Regions from separate parts of the Streptomyces sp. NPDC025273 genome, predicted to be linked through region 2. Evidence: riboswitches for the same ligand, from Rfam matches in the RefSeq annotation. Region 2 holds a riboswitch; each other region holds the start of a gene.
What was found. A riboswitch is a leader RNA that binds a small molecule or an ion and turns the genes downstream of it on or off. The one in region 2 is predicted to bind cyclic di-AMP.
Positions count from the first base shown of each region.

Region 1: linked by a shared signal. The riboswitch ahead of AB0F38_RS20300 (LysM peptidoglycan-binding domain-containing M23 family metallopeptidase) and the one ahead of AB0F38_RS19165 (C40 family peptidase) in region 2 are both predicted to bind cyclic di-AMP.
Region 3: linked by a shared signal. The riboswitch ahead of AB0F38_RS22605 (C40 family peptidase) and the one ahead of AB0F38_RS19165 (C40 family peptidase) in region 2 are both predicted to bind cyclic di-AMP.

Region 1 is NZ_JBEZYP010000012.1:15,955-21,629, reverse strand. Features, by position in the region: partial or broken gene AB0F38_RS20325 (1-deoxy-D-xylulose-5-phosphate synthase) at 1-56, shown strand, start outside; gene AB0F38_RS20320 (aspartate aminotransferase family protein) at 53-1,450, shown strand; gene AB0F38_RS20315 (XRE family transcriptional regulator) at 1,518-2,210, shown strand; gene AB0F38_RS20310 (DUF6126 family protein) at 2,282-2,455, shown strand; gene AB0F38_RS20305 (tyrosine-protein phosphatase) at 2,518-3,327, opposite strand; cyclic di-AMP (ydaO/yuaA leader) riboswitch at 3,735-3,906, shown strand; gene AB0F38_RS20300 (LysM peptidoglycan-binding domain-containing M23 family metallopeptidase) at 3,911-4,849, shown strand; gene AB0F38_RS20295 (SGNH/GDSL hydrolase family protein) at 5,038-5,675, shown strand, end outside.
Region 2 is NZ_JBEZYP010000010.1:259,283-264,957, forward strand. Features, by position in the region: gene pcrA (DNA helicase PcrA) at 1-1,713, opposite strand, end outside; cyclic di-AMP (ydaO/yuaA leader) riboswitch at 1,971-2,130, shown strand; gene AB0F38_RS19165 (C40 family peptidase) at 2,129-3,289, shown strand; gene AB0F38_RS19170 (hypothetical protein) at 3,367-3,720, opposite strand; gene AB0F38_RS19175 (C40 family peptidase) at 4,077-5,147, shown strand; gene AB0F38_RS19180 (GNAT family N-acetyltransferase) at 5,203-5,675, shown strand, end outside.
Region 3 is NZ_JBEZYP010000014.1:93,539-99,213, reverse strand. Features, by position in the region: gene bioB (biotin synthase BioB) at 1-462, opposite strand, end outside; gene AB0F38_RS22635 (8-amino-7-oxononanoate synthase) at 607-1,755, shown strand; gene AB0F38_RS22630 (DUF397 domain-containing protein) at 1,761-1,967, opposite strand; gene AB0F38_RS22625 (helix-turn-helix transcriptional regulator) at 1,999-2,856, opposite strand; gene AB0F38_RS22620 (ATP-binding protein) at 3,088-3,519, shown strand; partial or broken gene AB0F38_RS22615 (LysR substrate-binding domain-containing protein) at 3,613-3,840, opposite strand; partial or broken gene AB0F38_RS22610 (LysE family translocator) at 3,843-4,031, shown strand; gene AB0F38_RS22605 (C40 family peptidase) at 4,050-4,520, opposite strand; cyclic di-AMP (ydaO/yuaA leader) riboswitch at 4,524-4,696, opposite strand; gene AB0F38_RS22600 (hypothetical protein) at 5,060-5,368, opposite strand; partial or broken gene AB0F38_RS22595 (ATP-dependent Clp protease proteolytic subunit) at 5,375-5,675, opposite strand, start outside.

The DNA.
Region 1 (5,675 bases), on a different contig from region 2:
CGGCCCGCATCAGGGCGGCTGAGGACCGGATCGCGGCGAAGGAGAGTGGGGAATGAAGGACGACGGGACCGAGGGATTCGATCTGGCGCGGCTCCTCTCGGAACGCGGCGCCGAGCGCTACGAGCTGCACACCCGGCACCTCAACCACCAGCTGCCGCGCATGCTCCGCACCCTCGGCTTCGACAAGGTCTACGAGCGGGCCGAGGGCGCGTACTTCTGGGACGCGGACGGCAACGACTACCTCGACATGCTCGCCGGCTTCGGGGTGATGGGGCTCGGCAGGCACCACCCCGTCGTGCGCAAGGCGCTGCACGACGTACTCGACGCCTCGCTCGCCGACCTCACCCGCTTCGACTGCCAGCCGCTGCCCGGACTGCTGGCCGAGCGGCTGCTGGCGCACAGCCCGCATCTGGACCGGGTGTTCTTCGGGAACAGCGGGACCGAGGCGGTCGAGACCGCGCTCAAATTCGCCCGGTACGCCACCGGGAAGCCGCGCGTCCTGTACTGCGCGCACGCCTTCCACGGGCTGACCACCGGCTCGCTCTCGGTCAACGGCGAGTCCGGCTTCCGGGACGGCTTCGCGCCCCTGCTCCCCGATACGGAGATCCCGCTCGGCGACCTCGACGCCCTGCGACGCGAGCTGAAGCGCGGCGACGTGGCCGCTCTGGTCGTCGAGCCGATCCAGGGCAAGGGGGTCCAGGCCTCGCCTCCCGGCTTCCTGCGGGCCGCGCAGGAGCTGCTGCACCGGCACAAGGCGGTGCTCATCGCCGACGAGGTGCAGACCGGGCTCGGCAGGACCGGGGACTTCTACGCCTACCAGCACGAGGAGGGCGTCGAGCCCGATCTGGTCTGTGTGGCCAAGGCGCTCTCCGGCGGCTACGTGCCGGTCGGGGCGACGCTCGGAAAGGACTGGATCTTCAAGCGGGTCTACTCCTCCATGGACCGCGTCCTCGTCCACTCCGCGAGCTTCGGGTCGAACGCCCAGGCCATGGCGGCCGGACTCGCGGTGCTCGCCGTGATGGAGGACGAGGAGACCGTCGCGAACGCCCGCCGCACCGGAGACCTCCTGCGGGAACGGCTCGCGGCACTCGTCGGCCACTACGAGCTGCTCCACGAGGTCCGCGGGCGGGGGCTGATGATCGGCATCGAGTTCGGCCGGCCCTCCTCGCTGAAACTCCGTAGCCGTTGGACGATGCTGCAGGCGGCCCGGAAAGGGCTCTTCGCGCAGATGGTGGTGGTTCCGCTGCTGCAGAAGCACCGGATCCTCACGCAGGTCTCCGGCGATCATCTGGAGGTGATCAAGCTGATCCCGCCGCTGGTCATCGGCGAGCGGGAGGTGGACCGCTTCGTGACCGCCTTCACGGCCGTCATGGACGACGCGCACAGCGGGGGCGGGCTGATGTGGGACTTCGGCAGGACGTTGGTGAAGCAGGCGGTCGCCCACCGCTGAGCACCGGATGTTTTGCCTCTGGGGTAAGAAATTTGCCTGAGAGGAAAGATCCTGGCTCAATGGAGGTATGAATCCTCCCGAAGGAGGGGTGGCCGACGAGCTGCCGGGGGTCGCGCCACGCCTGCGCGACCTGCGTCGCGACCGAGGTCTCACCCTGGAGACCGCCGCCGGGCGGGCCGGGCTCTCCCCGGCGCACCTCTCCCGGCTCGAGACGGGCCGCAGGCAGCCCTCGCTGCCCATGCTGCTCGGACTCGCCCGCATCTACGGTACGACGGTCTCCGAGCTCCTCGGCGAGATGCCGCCCGAACGTGACGCGATCGTCCGCGGCGGTGCCGTGGGTGGCTCCTCGGGGAGGACGTTCGGGAGGCCCCCCTCCCCAGGGGGTTCCGGCACTGCCGCCTCCACCGGCACTGCCGCCTCCACGGGCACGGAGGCCGACGGCTGGCTGTACCACCAGGCCGGCGCACCGGGCCGCGCCATGCAGGCGCTGCGGGTGAGCGTCCCGTACGGAGCCCAGAGCGATCTCGTGCGTGTTCATCCCGGAGAGGAATGGCTGTACGTCCTCGACGGGCGGTTGCGGGTGGTCCTGGGGGAGACCGTGCACGACCTCGAGGCCGGTGACAGCGCGCACTACGACTCACTCACTCCGCACCGGATCGCCGCGCTCGACCGCGGAGGCGTGCGGCTGCTGTTCGTCCACACGCTGTTGCAGAGTCCCGCCGCCGAACTCTGTCTGGGCGACGAGGTCCACCGCGTGTGAACCCCGCCCGCCCCATCGTCCCGCACCCCCTTCGTCCACCTCGGCCCGAGCGGTCGAAAGAGAGGACTGTCATGTCCGATTCAACAGACTACGACCCGCTCACCCCGCGCAGGGAGAAGGGCGCGGACTCGCAGGAGCGGAAGATGCCCCGCGGTGTGGTCATCCGGCTCTTCGCGTACCTGGTGGCGGGGCACGTCATCGCGGCCTTCCTCTTCATCCTGTTCACCGTGGCGGGCAAGGGCTGACCCGCTCGGCCCCCGGCGACGGCCGGCCGCGCACGGCGAAGGGCTGACCCGCCGCGCCGGTCCTAGGCGTCCTCGACGAGACGCTCGCGCAGCCTCTCGCGGGTCACGGGGGTGAGCCTCAGACCCTCGGAGAGGTAGCGGTCCGTGCTGCCCCAGGTCTCCTCGATCGTCGTGAAAGCGGCGTCGAGGTAGTCGGAGTGCGCGGCGAACAGCGGATTGAGCAGCTCCATCACCTCGTCCGACATCCCCGCCGACGAGGTGTCGCTGCGCCGCACCCTGTAGCGGCGGTGCGCGTGGTCGGACTTCAGGTAGTCGGCCTCGATGGCTTCCCTCTCGACGCCGACGGCCAGCAGTGAGACCGCGATCGAGAGGCCGGCCCTGTCCTTGCCCGCGGCGCAGTGCATCAGCGCGGGCACGCTGTCCTCGGCCAGCGCGTGCAGCACCCGGCTGTGCTCGGCCGTACGGTCCCTGATGATCGACCGGTACGAGGCGATCATGCGGTCCGTCCCCTTGCCGTCGGCGAGGATCGAACGCAACTGCTGGATGTTCCCGTCGCGCACGAGCCGCCAGAACTCGGCGCCGTCGGCCGGGTCGGAGAGCGGAATGCTCACATTCCGGACGCCGGGCAGTTCCACGTCGTGGCCGTCGAGCTTGTGGTCCGCCGCGTTGCGGAAGTCGAAGACCGTGTGCAGGCCGAGGCCGGCGAGGAAGGCGGCGTCGGCCTCGGTGGCGTGCGCCAGGTGTCCACTGCGGTAGAGGCGCCCGTGCCGCACCTTCCGGCCGTCCACGGTCGGGAGCCCGCCCACATCGCGGAAATTGCGGACACCGGTCAGCTCGGTGTCGGTCGACGGAACCTCTGGCAGTTGCGTCACAAGGACTCCTGGAGTGTCTGGCGTCGGCGCCGCTCGCCGACGAGGGCACGCTCGCGACGATACGACATGCATTCATCGGGCAACCGTCTCGGCCTTCGTCCCGTTTTCGGCTCGGCTCAAAAGGGAGGGAAGCGGCGTGATGTCCGGATTGGCGTATTTAGCGGAACATGCCCTGCTTGTGCGGGAGATGGTGGGCGGCAGGTGAGCGGGATCATATCCGTGACGGTGTGTGGCGGAATCGGATGCGGGTATTCCGGACTCTGCGCGGAAAGCCAAGATCCGTAATCCACGGAGTGTGACCGGAATTCCGGTCGGGAAATGCGGAGCGGATTCCGGTTCGCAACCGACGGCTTGTTCCCGGCGTCCTGGCTCGCTTACGGTCACGGTCAATCCGGACGGAACGCCTAATCCTGCCGCCGCCCGGAATCCGCACCGACCAACGTGTGGCAGGAGCGGGGGAACCAGGTAAGCCGCCGACCGGAGTGATCCGGAACGGCTCGGGGTCAAGTCGCGTCCAGCGCGACCGGGCATCTCCAGCCCGAATCCGACAGCTCACCTCGTAGGCGCCGGAGAGGAATTCCCCATGCCCGCAAAGGGTAAGCACCGTCGTACCAGGACCGGCCCGATCTCCCGCGGTGTCCTCGCCGTCGGGACCGGCGGCGCCGTTCTCGCTCTTCCGCTGATCGGCGCCACCGGCGCGCACGCGGCGGACCAGGCCGCGCCTGCCGCCAAGTCCGCCGCCGCTGCGGCGCACAGCACGCCCGCCGCCTCGGTGGCGAAGAAGCAGAGCGCCCCGAAGACGTACTCCGTGGTCCCGGGCGACTACCTGTCGAAGATCGCGGCAGACCAGAAGCTCAAGGGCGGCTGGGAGAAGCTGTACAAGGACAACCGCGAGGTCGTCGGCGACAACCCGAGCCTGATCTTCCCGGGCATGAAGCTGACCCTCGGCGCCAAGGCGTCCGGTCCGGCCACGCAGTCCGCGCCGAAGGCCGCCCCCTCCAAGGCCGCGCCCTCGAAGGCCGAGCCGGCTCCCGAGCCGACCGCCCCGGCCGAGAGGAAGACGACGACGGTCGCCAACGCCGCCGACTCCACCGCTGCTTCCGAGGGCAACAGCTCCGGCTGGGCCTCCCCGGTCGCCGGTGCCAACGTCACCACCCCGTACCGCGCCTCCGGTGCCAGCTGGTCCAGCGGCTACCACACGGGATCCGACTTCCAGGCCGCCTCCGGCACCAGCATCCGGTCCATCGGCCCGGGCACCGTGGTCTCGGCCGGCTGGAGCGGTTCGTACGGAAACGAGGTCGTCATCCAGCACAGCGACGGCATGTACTCCCAGTACGCCCACCTGTCGTCGCTCGGCGTCTCCGCCGGCCAGACCGTCACCGGCGGCCAGCAGATCGGCCTCTCCGGCTCCACCGGCAACTCCACCGGCCCGCACCTCCACTTCGAGGTCCGCACCGGCCCGAGCTACGGCTCCGACGTCGACCCGATCGCCTACCTGCGCTCGCACGGGGTCTCCATCTGAGCGTCTCCGGGCAGGCGTCCGGCATGAGTGTCCTCATGTGACGCGGAGAAAAGGGGCGGTGCGCGGCGGCGCGCCGCCCCTCTTCTGTTCCGGCTTTACCAAAACCTGACCGGGTGGTCTTTCTCACCACCCGTCAACCCTGTATTACGGTCGCGTAGGTCACATTCGAAGGTGCAGGATATGCGCTTGTGGCAGACGATTCGAGAAACACACGACGAGGCATCATCGGGTCGTACGCAGCGATTGGCGACAGCTTCACCGAAGGTGTCGGGGACCCCGGCCCCGACGGGAGACCCCTCGGCTGGGCCGACCGGTTCGCGGTCATCCTCGCGGACCAGCTCACGGTCCCCGCGGCGGCGGCCGGCCCGCACGGGAACTTCCGGTACGCCAATCTCGCCGTACGCGGACGCCTCCTCGACCAGATAGTCGAGGAACAGGTCCCCCGCGCCAAGGAGCTGGCACCGGATCTGGTGAGCTTCTGCGCGGGCGGCAACGACATCATCCGGCCCGGCTCCGACCCGGACGACGTCGCGGAGCGCTTCGAGCGCGCGGTCGCCGAACTGACGCGGGTGGTCGGCACCGTCATGGTCACCACCGGCTTCGACACCCGTCACGTTCCGGTGCTCCGGCACCTGCGCGGCAAGATCGCCACGTACACCGCCCATGTCCGGTCCATCGCCGACCGCTACGACTGCCCGGTCCTGGACCTGTGGTCGCTGCGGTCCGTGCAGGACAGGCGCGCCTGGGACGACGACCGGCTGCATCTCTCGCCCGAGGGGCACACCCGGGTCGCGCTGCGCGCCGCCCAGGTCCTGGGACTCGACGT
Region 2 (5,675 bases):
GTCCTGTGGGTCCGTGGACGCCTGGAGTTCGGCGAGGTAGCCGGTCCGCTCCATGACCGCCTCCAGCACGACCGCCGGTCCGGCACCGGACTCCACGATCGTGCGGAGCTCCTCCATCAGCGTGTTGAACCGCTTCACGGCGTTGGCCGACCGGGCCGCCATGCCGTACGCCTCGTCGACGCGGCGCAGCGCCTGCGGGAAGGAGATCTTCTCGCGCAGCGACAGGGCGTCGATCATCGCCTCGGCCCGGTCGCCGATGCCCCGCTTGGGCACGTTGAGGATGCGGCGCAGCGGGACGGTGTCCTCGGGGTTGGCGAGCACCCGGAGGTAGGCCAGGACGTCCCTGACCTCCTTGCGCTCGTAGAAGCGCACTCCGCCGACGACCTTGTAGGGCAGCCCGACGCGGATGAAGATCTCCTCGAAGACACGGGACTGCGCGTTCGTACGGTAGAAGACGGCGACGTCGCCCGCCTTCGCGTCCCCGGCGTCCGTCAGCCGGTCGATCTCGTCGGCAACGAACTGCGCCTCGTCGTGCTCGGTGTCGGCGACGTAGCCGGTGATCCGGGTACCGGCGCCCGCGTTCGTCCAGAGGTTCTTGGGGCGGCGGCTCTCGTTGCGCTCGATGACGGCGTTGGCCGCGGACAGGATCGTCTGCGTGGAGCGGTAGTTCTGCTCCAGCATGATCGTCGTGGCGTCCGGGTAGTCCTCCTCGAACTGGAGGATGTTGCGGATGGTCGCACCGCGGAAGGCGTAGATCGACTGGTCCGCGTCGCCGACGACGCACAGCTCGCCCGGGGCGTCGGCCTCGCCCGCCGGGCCCACCAGCTCGCGTACGAGGGTGTACTGCGCGTGGTTGGTGTCCTGGTACTCGTCGACCATGACGTGCCGGAAGCGGCGGCGGTAGTGCTCGGCGACGTCGGGGAACGCCTGGAGCAGGTGGACCGTCGTCATGATGATGTCGTCGAAGTCCAGCGCGTTGGCCTCGCGCAGCCGCGCCTGGTAGAGCGCGTAGGCCTGCGCCAGCGTCTTCTCGAAGCCGTCGGACGCCTGGCCGGCGAAGGTCTCCTCGTCGATCAGCTCGTTCTTCAGGTTCGAGACCTTCGCCGTGAACGACTTCGGCGGGTAGCGCTTCGGGTCGAGGTCCAGATCGCGGCAGACCAGCGCCATCAGCCGCTTGGAGTCGGCGGCGTCGTAGATCGAGAACGACGAGGTGAAGCCGAGGAGCTTCGACTCGCGGCGCAGGATCCGTACGCAGGCGCTGTGGAAGGTCATGACCCACATGGCGTGGGCACGCGGGCCGACGAGCTGCTCGACGCGTTCCTTCATCTCGCCGGCGGCCTTGTTGGTGAAGGTGATCGCCAGGATCTGGCCCGGGTGCACCCCGCGCTCGGCCAGCAGGTGCGCGATCCGGTGGGTCAGCACCCGGGTCTTGCCCGAGCCCGCCCCGGCCACGATGAGCAGCGGGGAACCGGCGTGCACGACGGCGGCGCGCTGCTCGGTGTTCAGCCCGTCGAGCAGCGCGGCGGGGTCGACCACGGGGCGCGGGGCGCCGTCGCGGTAGTACGCGTCACGCGGCGGCGGAGGCGTGTCGAAGACGTCCTCGAAGAGACCCTCCGGCACCGCCTCGGGCGCGTGGTCCTCGGGGGGCGGCGGGGGGCCTTCGTCCGCTTGCTGGAGGCCGGTCAGGAAACTGTCGTCAAAGAGGCTGCTCATCGCCTCACGAGTCTAGGCCGCCGGACCGACAGCCCGGGGCCGCATTCCGCACGAGGGCCCGATCCGTGCGCGTACGGAGACGGGCCGCCCACGGTGCGTAGGAATCCGGGGCCCGTCACCGCCCGGCGGACCGTCGGTCCGGAGAGGTCACGGAAATGTATCGGGCATATCGAACATCAACCTTCACAGGGACACCACGGGTTGGCTAGCGTGCTCCGACGGGTGACCCGTACCCCTCTGAGGCGACCCACGCCGCGCGGGCACCCCCGCCGAATCCGTGCCGACCTCGAGGGAGCCGGAACCGGGGACCCACACGCAGTACCGGGGTGAATCGGTCCGTTCCCCAGGACCGTAGGGCAGCCTTCCGTTCCGCCCGAACCCGACAGCTAACCCGGTAGGCGGTCCACGGAAGGAGATGCCGGTCTTGGCATCGCATCGCAAGCCGCGCACGCGGGTGCGCACCACCACCCCTGCCGTCGGCCTCACGACGGCGGCACTGGCCTCCGTCACCCTGCTCTCGACGCAGAGCGCGACGGCCGCCCCGGCTGCGCCCAGGCCCAGCATCGAGGAAGTGCGGAAGAAGGTCGACGACCTGTACCGCCAGGCGGGCACGGCGACGCAGCAGTACAACAAGGCGAAGACCGCGTCCGCACAGCAGCGCTCCGAGGTCGACGTGCTGCTGGAGGCCGCGGCCGAGCGGGCCGACAAGCTCAACGAGACGCGCCGGGAGCTGGGCCACTACGCGGCCGCCCAGTACCGGGGCGGCGCGATCGCCCCGACGGCGACGTTCTTCCTCGCGGACGACCCGCAGGCGTACTTCGACCAGGACCAGCTGATGGCGCGGATGACCAGCCGGCAGCAGAAGGCGGTCGCCGACTTCCGTACGCAGCAGAACGAGGCGGCGGCGAAGCGGGTCGAGGCGACGAAGAGCCTGGAGACGCTGACCGAGTCGCAGGCGACGCTCCGCACCAGCAAGCAACAGGTGCAGAGCAAGCTCACCGAGGCGCGCTCACTGCTGTCGAAGCTGACCACCGAGGAGAAGGCACGCCTCGCGGAGCTGGAGCGCGAGAAGGCGGCGGAGGCCGAGCGCAAGGCGGAGGAGCTCGCGCGTCAGCAGGCCGCCGCGAAGGCGGAGGCCGACCGGGCCGCCGAGGAGGCGGCCCCGAAGGAGGAGGCGGGCCCCGGCACCGGAACGGGTGACGAGACGGGCTCCGACAGCGGCTACGCGTCCAAGGCCGACAAGGTCCTGGCCTTCGCCCGGGCCCAGATCGGCAAGCCGTACGTCTGGGGGGCGACGGGCCCGGCCTCGTACGACTGCTCAGGCCTCACCCAGGCCGCCTGGAGGGCCGCGGACGTCACCCTGCCCCGGACGACCTGGGACCAGGTGGAGGTCGGCACCCGGGTGGCCACGGCGGATCTGCAGCCGGGGGACCTGGTCTTCTTCTACGACGACATCAGCCACGTCGGCATCTACAAGGGCGACGGCATGATGATCCACGCTCCGAAGCCCGGCACGAACGTCCGTGAGGAGTCGATCTACTCCATGCCGATCTACGGCAGCGTGCGCCCGGCATAGCGCACGGACGCACGGAGGGCGGGCGTACGGGGCCGTACGCCCGCCCCGCGGAGAGACAGGCGGGTACGGGAGCCGGCTCAGGTCCAGAGCGTGGCGATGAAGACGTTGGCGACCGTCAGCCCTCCGACGGCGGCGAACTCGCCCTTGCCGGCCTTCTCCTCGTCCCGCCTCACGTACACGAGCGCCAGGATCACGATCAGGACCATCAGCTTGATGCCGATCTTGACGTTGTTCACCGTCCGGTCGTCGGCCTGGTCGAGCCCGACGAGGGCGACGCCCGTGACCAGCATGGTCAGCGCACCGTGCAGCATGGCGGGCACGAAGCGTGCCGTGCCCGCCCCCATGGCCTTCATCTGGGTCAGGAAGCCGCCCAGCAGGGAGGCGATACCGATGATGTGCAGGGCCACGAAGACATTGATGAGTACGTCCATGGCCGCAGCCTAGCCGCGGGCATATCACCACTCTTCGGCCAGGTAGGACTTCCCTACGAGCTCACTCACACCTGGTGCGAATTGCCGGACTCCGGTCGATCTTTCCGATCACTCCGAGAAAACGAAACGTCACATTGAGGCAATAGCTGTCATTACGCCTCTTACTCGCGCCTCGGGTCTAGCGTCCCTCCCAGGTGACCGATTCCCCACCGCCGCCCCCGTACCCGGCGGTACCCCGGTCGCCCCGCCAGGACATCCGGCGGTGGGCCACTCCCCCTTCGGTGGCTCGCCGGGGACCCTCGGCGGGCCGGCCGGTACCCCCCGGCGGGCAGTCGAACGGAAGGACCCACGCCCTCGTGGCCGCCCATCGCAAAGCCGCTCACCGCAAGCCCAAGCAGCGCCTGTTCACCGGGCCTGCTGCCCGGACCGCAGCCACCCTGGCCCTCGCCGGGGCGGCGACCGCGACCGCCCTCGAAGGTGCCGCCCAGGCCGAGCCCCAGCTCTCCCCGGCCCAGGTCAGGGCCAAGGTGGACCGGCTCTACCACGATGCCGAGGTCGCGACCGAGAAGTACAACGGCGCGAAGGAGAAGGCGACCGCGTCAGCGAAGTCCCTCGACACGCTGCGCGACGAGGCCGCACGCAGGACCGGCCGCCTCAACGCCGCCCGCGACGCGCTCGGTTCGTTCGCCGCGGCGCAGTACCGCAGCGGCGGCATCGACCCCGCCGTCCGGCTGGCGCTCTCCTCCGACCCCGACGAGTACCTGGAGCGGGCCGCGTTCCTGGAGCGGGCCGGTGATCGCCAGGCCGGCGCGGTCAACGGCGTACGCCGGCAGATCAGCGAGGTGGCCCGGCTGCGCGCCCGGGCCGAGGACGAGCTCGCCGTCCTCGCCTCCCGCCAGGCCGACCTGAAGAAGCACAAGGACGCGGTCCGCACGAAGCTGGCCGACGCCCAGCGGCTCCTGGCCACCCTGACCGCGGCCCAGCGCGCCGACTACGAGCGCTCCGCCGACGCCGGGCACGGCGGCCCGGCCGTGCGCGCCGACCGCAGCACCACGCGCGGCTCCGTCGCCGCCCCCAACGCCCGTGCGGCGCGGGCCGTCGCCTTCGCGTACCAGGCACTGGGCAAGCCGTACGTCTGGGGCGCCACCGGCCCCGCCTCCTTCGACTGCTCCGGCCTGACCCAGGCCGCCTGGCGTGCCGCGGGCGTCTCGCTGCCCCGCACCACGTACACCCAGATCAACGCGGGCCGGCGCGTCTCTCGCTCCGAACTGGCCCCCGGGGACCTGGTGTTCTTCTACTCCGGAATCACCCACGTCGGGCTCTACATCGGCGGCGGCCAGATGATCCACGCCCCGCGTCCGGGCGCACCGGTCCGCATCGCGCCGATCAGCGAAATGCCTTTCTCGGGAGCGACCCGGGTGGCGTAGGCTCCGCGCCGACCGGCCGGCAGTGCCCGGAACCCGCGAGAGAGAAGGCTCCACCGTGCCCGTGGACACAGACGTCCAGAATTACGCCCGTGCGCTCACGCTCCGCTCCCCCGACCACTACCGGGTGGGCCCGTTCACGGTGCGTCACGACCCGGGCTGGGAGCTGAAGTTCGCCAACTACGCCATCCCGGACCGGGGTGCGGAACCGACCGGCCAGGACGTCGCCGAGCTCGTCGCGGCGTTCCGCGAGCGGGACCGGCTGCCCCGCCTGGAGTACCTGCCCTCCTGGGCTCCCGAGGTCGAACCGGCGCTGCTGGCCGCCGGTTTCACCGTGGAGAACCATGCCCCGGTGCTCGCCTGCACCCCGGACGAGCTCCTCGCGCCCAAGCCGGTGGACGGACTCCGGGTCGCCGAACCGGTCACCGACGCGGAGTTCACCGCGGCGGCGGCCGTCCAGCACACGGGATTCGGCGGGGAGGGGGGCCCCGACGACGGCGAGATCGCCTGGCTGCGCGGGGCCGTGGCCGA
Region 3 (5,675 bases), on a different contig from region 2:
GTCGGCCTGGCCCTCCGAGAGCAGGCCGAGGCAGGCGCACACCTCCACGTCCTCGTGCTGCTCCTTGATCGCCTCGATCGTCTGCGAGACCCGGTCGACGTCCCGGTCCGTCGGCCCCCGCCCGCTCGCCACGAGGCACACGCGCTTCGCGCCGCCGGCCACTCCGGCGGCGGCGGCCTTCGTCGCCTCGTCCGGCTTCAGCCAGGTGTACTTGAGGATCCCCGCCTTGGAACCGAGCCGCTGCGAACAGTACGAGCAGTCCTCGGGGCAGAGCCCGGACTTCAGGTTCACCAGATAGTTGAGCTTCACGCGCCGCCCGAACCACTGACGGCGCACCTTTCCGGCCGCGGCCACCACGTCGAGCAGGTCGTCGTCGGAGGTCGCCAGCACGGCGAGCGCTTCTTCACGGGTCGGCAGTTCGCGCCGCAGCCCCTTGTCCACCAGCGTGTTCAGCAGGTCCATGGCCCCGATCCTGACGTACGGCACCGCCTTCGGCCAAGGAGGAACCGGACAGCAGAGGTGGCCGAGGGTGTGTGTATTGCCACACCCTGACCTGCTGCGCACCCCGCTAGGGTCTGTGAGCTGCCTACAAAAGGGACCGCCCCCATGTCCTTCGCCCCGTTCGACTGGATCGATGACGAGGCCCGCCGCCGGGCCGCCGCCGGGCTCGTCCGGACCCTGCGCCCCAGGCCCGCCGAATCGGAACTGCTGGACCTCGCGAGCAACGACTATCTCGGCCTCGCACGCCACCCCGAGGTCACCTCGGCCGCAGCCGAGGCCTCCCGCCGGTGGGGAGCGGGTGCCACCGGCTCGAGGCTGGTCACCGGATCCACCGAGCTGCACGCCGAACTCGAACGCGAGCTGGCGGATTTCTGCGGCTTCGAAGCCGCCCTCGTCCTCTCGTCCGGTTACGCCGCCAACCTCGCCGTCCTCACCGCGCTCACCGGACCCGGCTCGCTGATCGTGTCCGACGCGGGAAACCACGCCTCGATCGTCGACGGATGCCGGCTCTCCCGTGCGGCGACCGCCGTCGTCCCGCACGCGGATCCCGCTGCCGTGCGCAAGGAGCTCCGCACCCACGGCGGACGGGCGCTGGCCGTCACCGACTCCGTCTTCTCGGTGGACGGCGACGCCGCCCCACTGACCGCGCTCGCCGAGGCCTGCCGGGACGGGGGAGCGGCCCTCCTCGTCGACGACGCCCACGGACTCGGCGTGCTGGGCGAGGGCGGACGAGGTGCGCTCGCCGCCACCGGACTCGCTGGCGGCGAGGGCGTCGTGGCCACACTCACCCTCTCCAAGTCCCTCGGCAGCCAGGGCGGGGCGGTCCTCGGCCCGGCCCGGGTCGTCGACCATCTGGTCAACACGGCCCGGACCTTCATCTTCGACACCGGTCTCGCACCGGCGGCCGCGGGTGCCGCCCTGGGCGGTCTGCGGCTGCTGCGCCGGGAACCGGAACGGGCGGGCAGGGCCCGGGCCGTCGCCACCGAGCTGTACGACCGGCTCACAGCGGCCGGGCTCACCGCCGTGCGCCCCGACGCGGCTGTCGTGTCCGTGCGCGCGCCGTCGGCCGAGGCGGCGGTGCGCTGGGCCGCGGACTGCCGCTCGGCGGGTCTCGCGGTGGGGTGCTTCCGGCCGCCGTCCGTCCCGGACGGGATCTCCCGGCTGCGGCTGACCGCACGGGCCGACCTGACACGAGAGGAGATCGCGGCCGCGGTGGCCACGATCGTGACGTGGGCGCCCGATCCGGCCTGCTGACCTCGTCAGCCCTCCCGGTGCTCCCGCAGGCTGGACACGAAGGACGTCCAGGCCGTCGCGGTGAAACGCAACGGAGGCAGGTGCACGTCCTTGGAGTCCCGTACGGCGAGCTGGTCGTCGCCCAGCGGCGCGGCTTCCACACAGTTGTTCATCCCGGTGCTGCGGCTGCTGCGCCGCCACCGGAGAGCGGGTTGTGCAAGACGGTCGGACATCGTGCCCCCCTCGGGCAGTCTGAAGGTCCGGTCAACCGCCGCGGCCGACTGCGGCGATGAGATCCAGCGAACGCTCCGGCGACAACGCGTGATCCTGCATCGTGCGGAACGCCGAGCTGTACGCCTCAAGGTCCTCTCTCCGCTCCAGATAGAGACTACTCGTCAAATGGTCAAGAACGACCACATCCAGATCGGAAGCTGTCGGAAAAGAGAAGATGACGAAGGGGCCGGTGAGGCCGATGTAGCTACCCGCCTCGAACGGAAGTAACTGCAGTCGCACATGGGGCAATTGGGCCATCATCACCAGATGGCGCAGCTGATTCCGCATGACCCGGGGACCACCGACGCCCCGCCGTACGGCGGCCTCGTCGAGCACCGCACTCAACTGGAGCGGTCTGGGCGCGTGCAGCACTCCTTGCCGGGCGAGCCGGACCTCCACCAGGGAGTCCAGCTGAGCGGGCGGCAGCCCGTCGAGGGAGGACCGGGTCACCGCCCGTGCGTAGTCGGCGGTCTGCAGCAGTCCCGGCACCACCGACGTCTCGAGGGTCCGAGCGGCGCCGGCCTGGGACTCCAGACTGATGAAGTCGCGGTACTGGGGCGGGATGAGACCGCGATAGGCGTGCCACCACCCGCTGCCGCCCCCGCCCGCCGGGCCCGCGAGCGTCTGCAGCAGCGTACGGAGCTGTACGTCGTCGACTCCGTAGGCGTCCAGTAACCGGGTCACGTCGGCCGGCTTCACCCCGCTCGCACCCGTCTCGATCCGGCTCACCTTCGACTGGTGCCAGCCCAGCAGCCGGGCCGCTTCACGGCTCGTGAGTCCTGAACCGTGGCGCAGGCCGCGCAGTTCCTCGCCGAGCTTCCGACGGCGTACGACAGGGCCGTGCCGCATGCCGGCCTCCTTCCGATGGACGGGGAGCCGGGCCCGTACCGGGTCGGCTCGGAAAGGGGCCAGTGTCGCGCCCGTACGGGGCTTACGGTGCCGATTTCACCGTATCGAGCGACAGATATATGCATATCTTGGTGGATCGCTGTTACGGAGGGCAGCATCGGTGGCAGTCTGACGCGAAGCACAATCCAGGCCGATCGCGGGTCGGTCCGGGCGGGAAGGGACGGCGTCGCCATGGCAGACCATCAGGAAGCATCCTTCACTCTGCCGAGCGATCCCGTCTCGGTATCCGCGGCCCGGAGACATGTGGCCAGGGTGCTTGCCGAATGGGGCCTGCCGGACAGCACCGAAGCCGCCGACGTCATCCGGCTGATCGTCTCGGAACTCGCCACCAACGCCGTCCAGCACACCTTCGGGCAGTCGCCCACCTTCACGGTGGAGCTCCGACTCGACCGGGACGTGGAGCTCTACCTCGGTGTGACGGACAGTCACCCGCGCTGGCCCCAGCGGCTGCCCGCGGCGGTACAGCAGGACAACGGCCGCGGCATGGTGATCATCCGGGCCCTGGCCAAGGAGTGCGGGGGGCGGCTCGGCGTCAGTCCCACCCCGGACGGCGGTAAGACCGTATCGATCGTCCTTCCCTGGTCCGTCCCCGCACAGACCTGACGTCCCGCCCAGACCTCGCGTCCGGTGAGGGCCCGCCTTCCGGCGCGGACCAGATCTCCTGTGCGGACCCGACCACGGCGTGCACACCCGTGGTCATTGCGCACCTGCCGCCCGGCCGAAGCCGCCGCGGAGCAGGGCCCTCGACGTGGTCGCGACAGCGGTATCGCGATCATCCCTGTGCACCACGGAGATCGTCCGCCGGAAGGCCGCGGGTTCCAGCCGGCGTACGGCGAGTGGGGCCGGGGACATCGAAGCGACCATCTCCGGCACCACCGCCACGCCGAGCCCGGCGCTGACCAGCGCGTAGCCGGGGGATTCGCACCAGGACTCGGCTGCCGGCCTCGGTGGTCGTACTGCCGGCGCTCGTCCCGTTCCCGGCCGTGGCCCTGCTGGTGGACCGTCTCGGCCGGTGGCTCCGCCGGCCGCGTACCGCCCGCGCCGTCGAGGGCGGCAGCGGCGCGGCGCTCACCGCGCTGGGGCTCGTACTGGTGACCGGGCCCTTGCTGCACTGATCCTGGTGGGTGCGGCCGTCAGCGGACCCTCCCGTACCAGACGTTCTTCGACCAGATCTTCTCCAGCCGGACCACGGCCCCGGTCTTCGGTGAGTGCCAGATCTTCCCTCCGCCGGCGTAGATGCCCACGTGGTAGACAGTGCGGCCCGCGTGGAAGAAGACCAGGTCGCCGCGTTGTCGCTGCGATCCGGTGATGTGGCGGGTCTTGTTGTACTGCTGCTGGGCCGTGCGGGGGAGTTTCTTGCCCGCCTTCTTGAACGAGTAGAGCGTCAGGCCCGAACAGTCGAACCGGTGGGGGCCTGTGGCGCCGTAGCCGTAGGGCGATCCCTTCTTCGAGGCGGCGATCTTGAGTGCCTTCGTCGAGTGGGCCGCGGCCTCGGCGTCGTTGACGAGGCCGGGGGCGAGCATGGTGGCGCCGAGGGCGACGGTGAGAACCGAGGCCGTTCCGGCCCGGGCGAGCAGAGACGGGACATGAACCTGCGCAGTCATGCGCAACCCTTCGTCAGCCGCCTGTGAAGGATGACCTGTCGGGTTCGGGCTGGCGAAGTTGCCCGGCCGCACACGGCGGCTTCACCCCGAGGGCCGTCCGGATGTCCGGTCGGCCCGATGTGCTCGGGTCCTCCACTCCTGCCGATCCACTTCTGTCGACCAGGCATCCGGACAGCGGCAGGACTCGGCGTCCGCCCGGACCGCCCCGCCGCGGTGGCGGGGGCTTGTCGTCCCAGGGATCTTTACTCACGTACGGCCGGATTTCCGAGCTGAAACGGCGTTATGTGAGAGTCGTCACGACTGATCCATTCAGGTGGACGGGATGGATCCAGGGCTTCGGCGGCGCCTGCCGACCAGCCCCGTACCAGCGGCGGAACGACATATTCCGCTCAGTGTCCGCGCGCGTCCGCAAGTTGAGCTGTCCCTCGTGCGGGGGACCGCCTACGCCGAACGAGCGAGGAAATCTGGGCGTCCCGTCGGGCGTGTCGTGAACGGGCCCGGAAGGGCCGTTGGTCCGGGGGAGTCGGGCGGGGCGCCCGTCAACTCGACCGGGCGGGGGGCATGGTGACCCGTCCCGCGCGCCGCTCCCCGTCCAGCAGCCGCAGCGCCCGCGCCAGCGTGGCCGCGTGGATCTGCGCCTCGCCCCGCTCGTGCATGACGACGAGGGCGTCGCGGAGGGAGGCCGCGCGGGAGGCCAGCGCCTGTGCGGCCCTGAGCGCCCCGTACGTGTCGCTGCCGCGGGCCGGATTGATCCGGCCGACCTGGTCGAGCACTTCCAGGTAGCAGTCGATGAACTGGGCCTCGGCGCGGGTCAGGGCGGGCAGCGGCGGGAGCTGGGGGGAATGCATCGGGATTCACCTCGCGGGGTGCGGCGGCTGGGACGGGGTGCGGTTCTCCATGACGTGGTCCACGAGTCCGTACGCCTGGGCGGCCGGGGCGTCGAGGATGGTGTCCCGCTCGATGGCGGCACTGATGTCCTGCGTACAACGCCCGGTGTGACGGGCCGGCATGGCGGTGAGCGTCTCGCGCACACGCACCAACTCGCGTGCTTCGATCTCGAGATCGGAGGGCTGGCCCCGCACCGGCTCGTCCAGGGCGGGCTGCTGAATGACTACCCGGGCGCCGGGCAGTGCATGTCGGTGTCCGGGTGCGCCG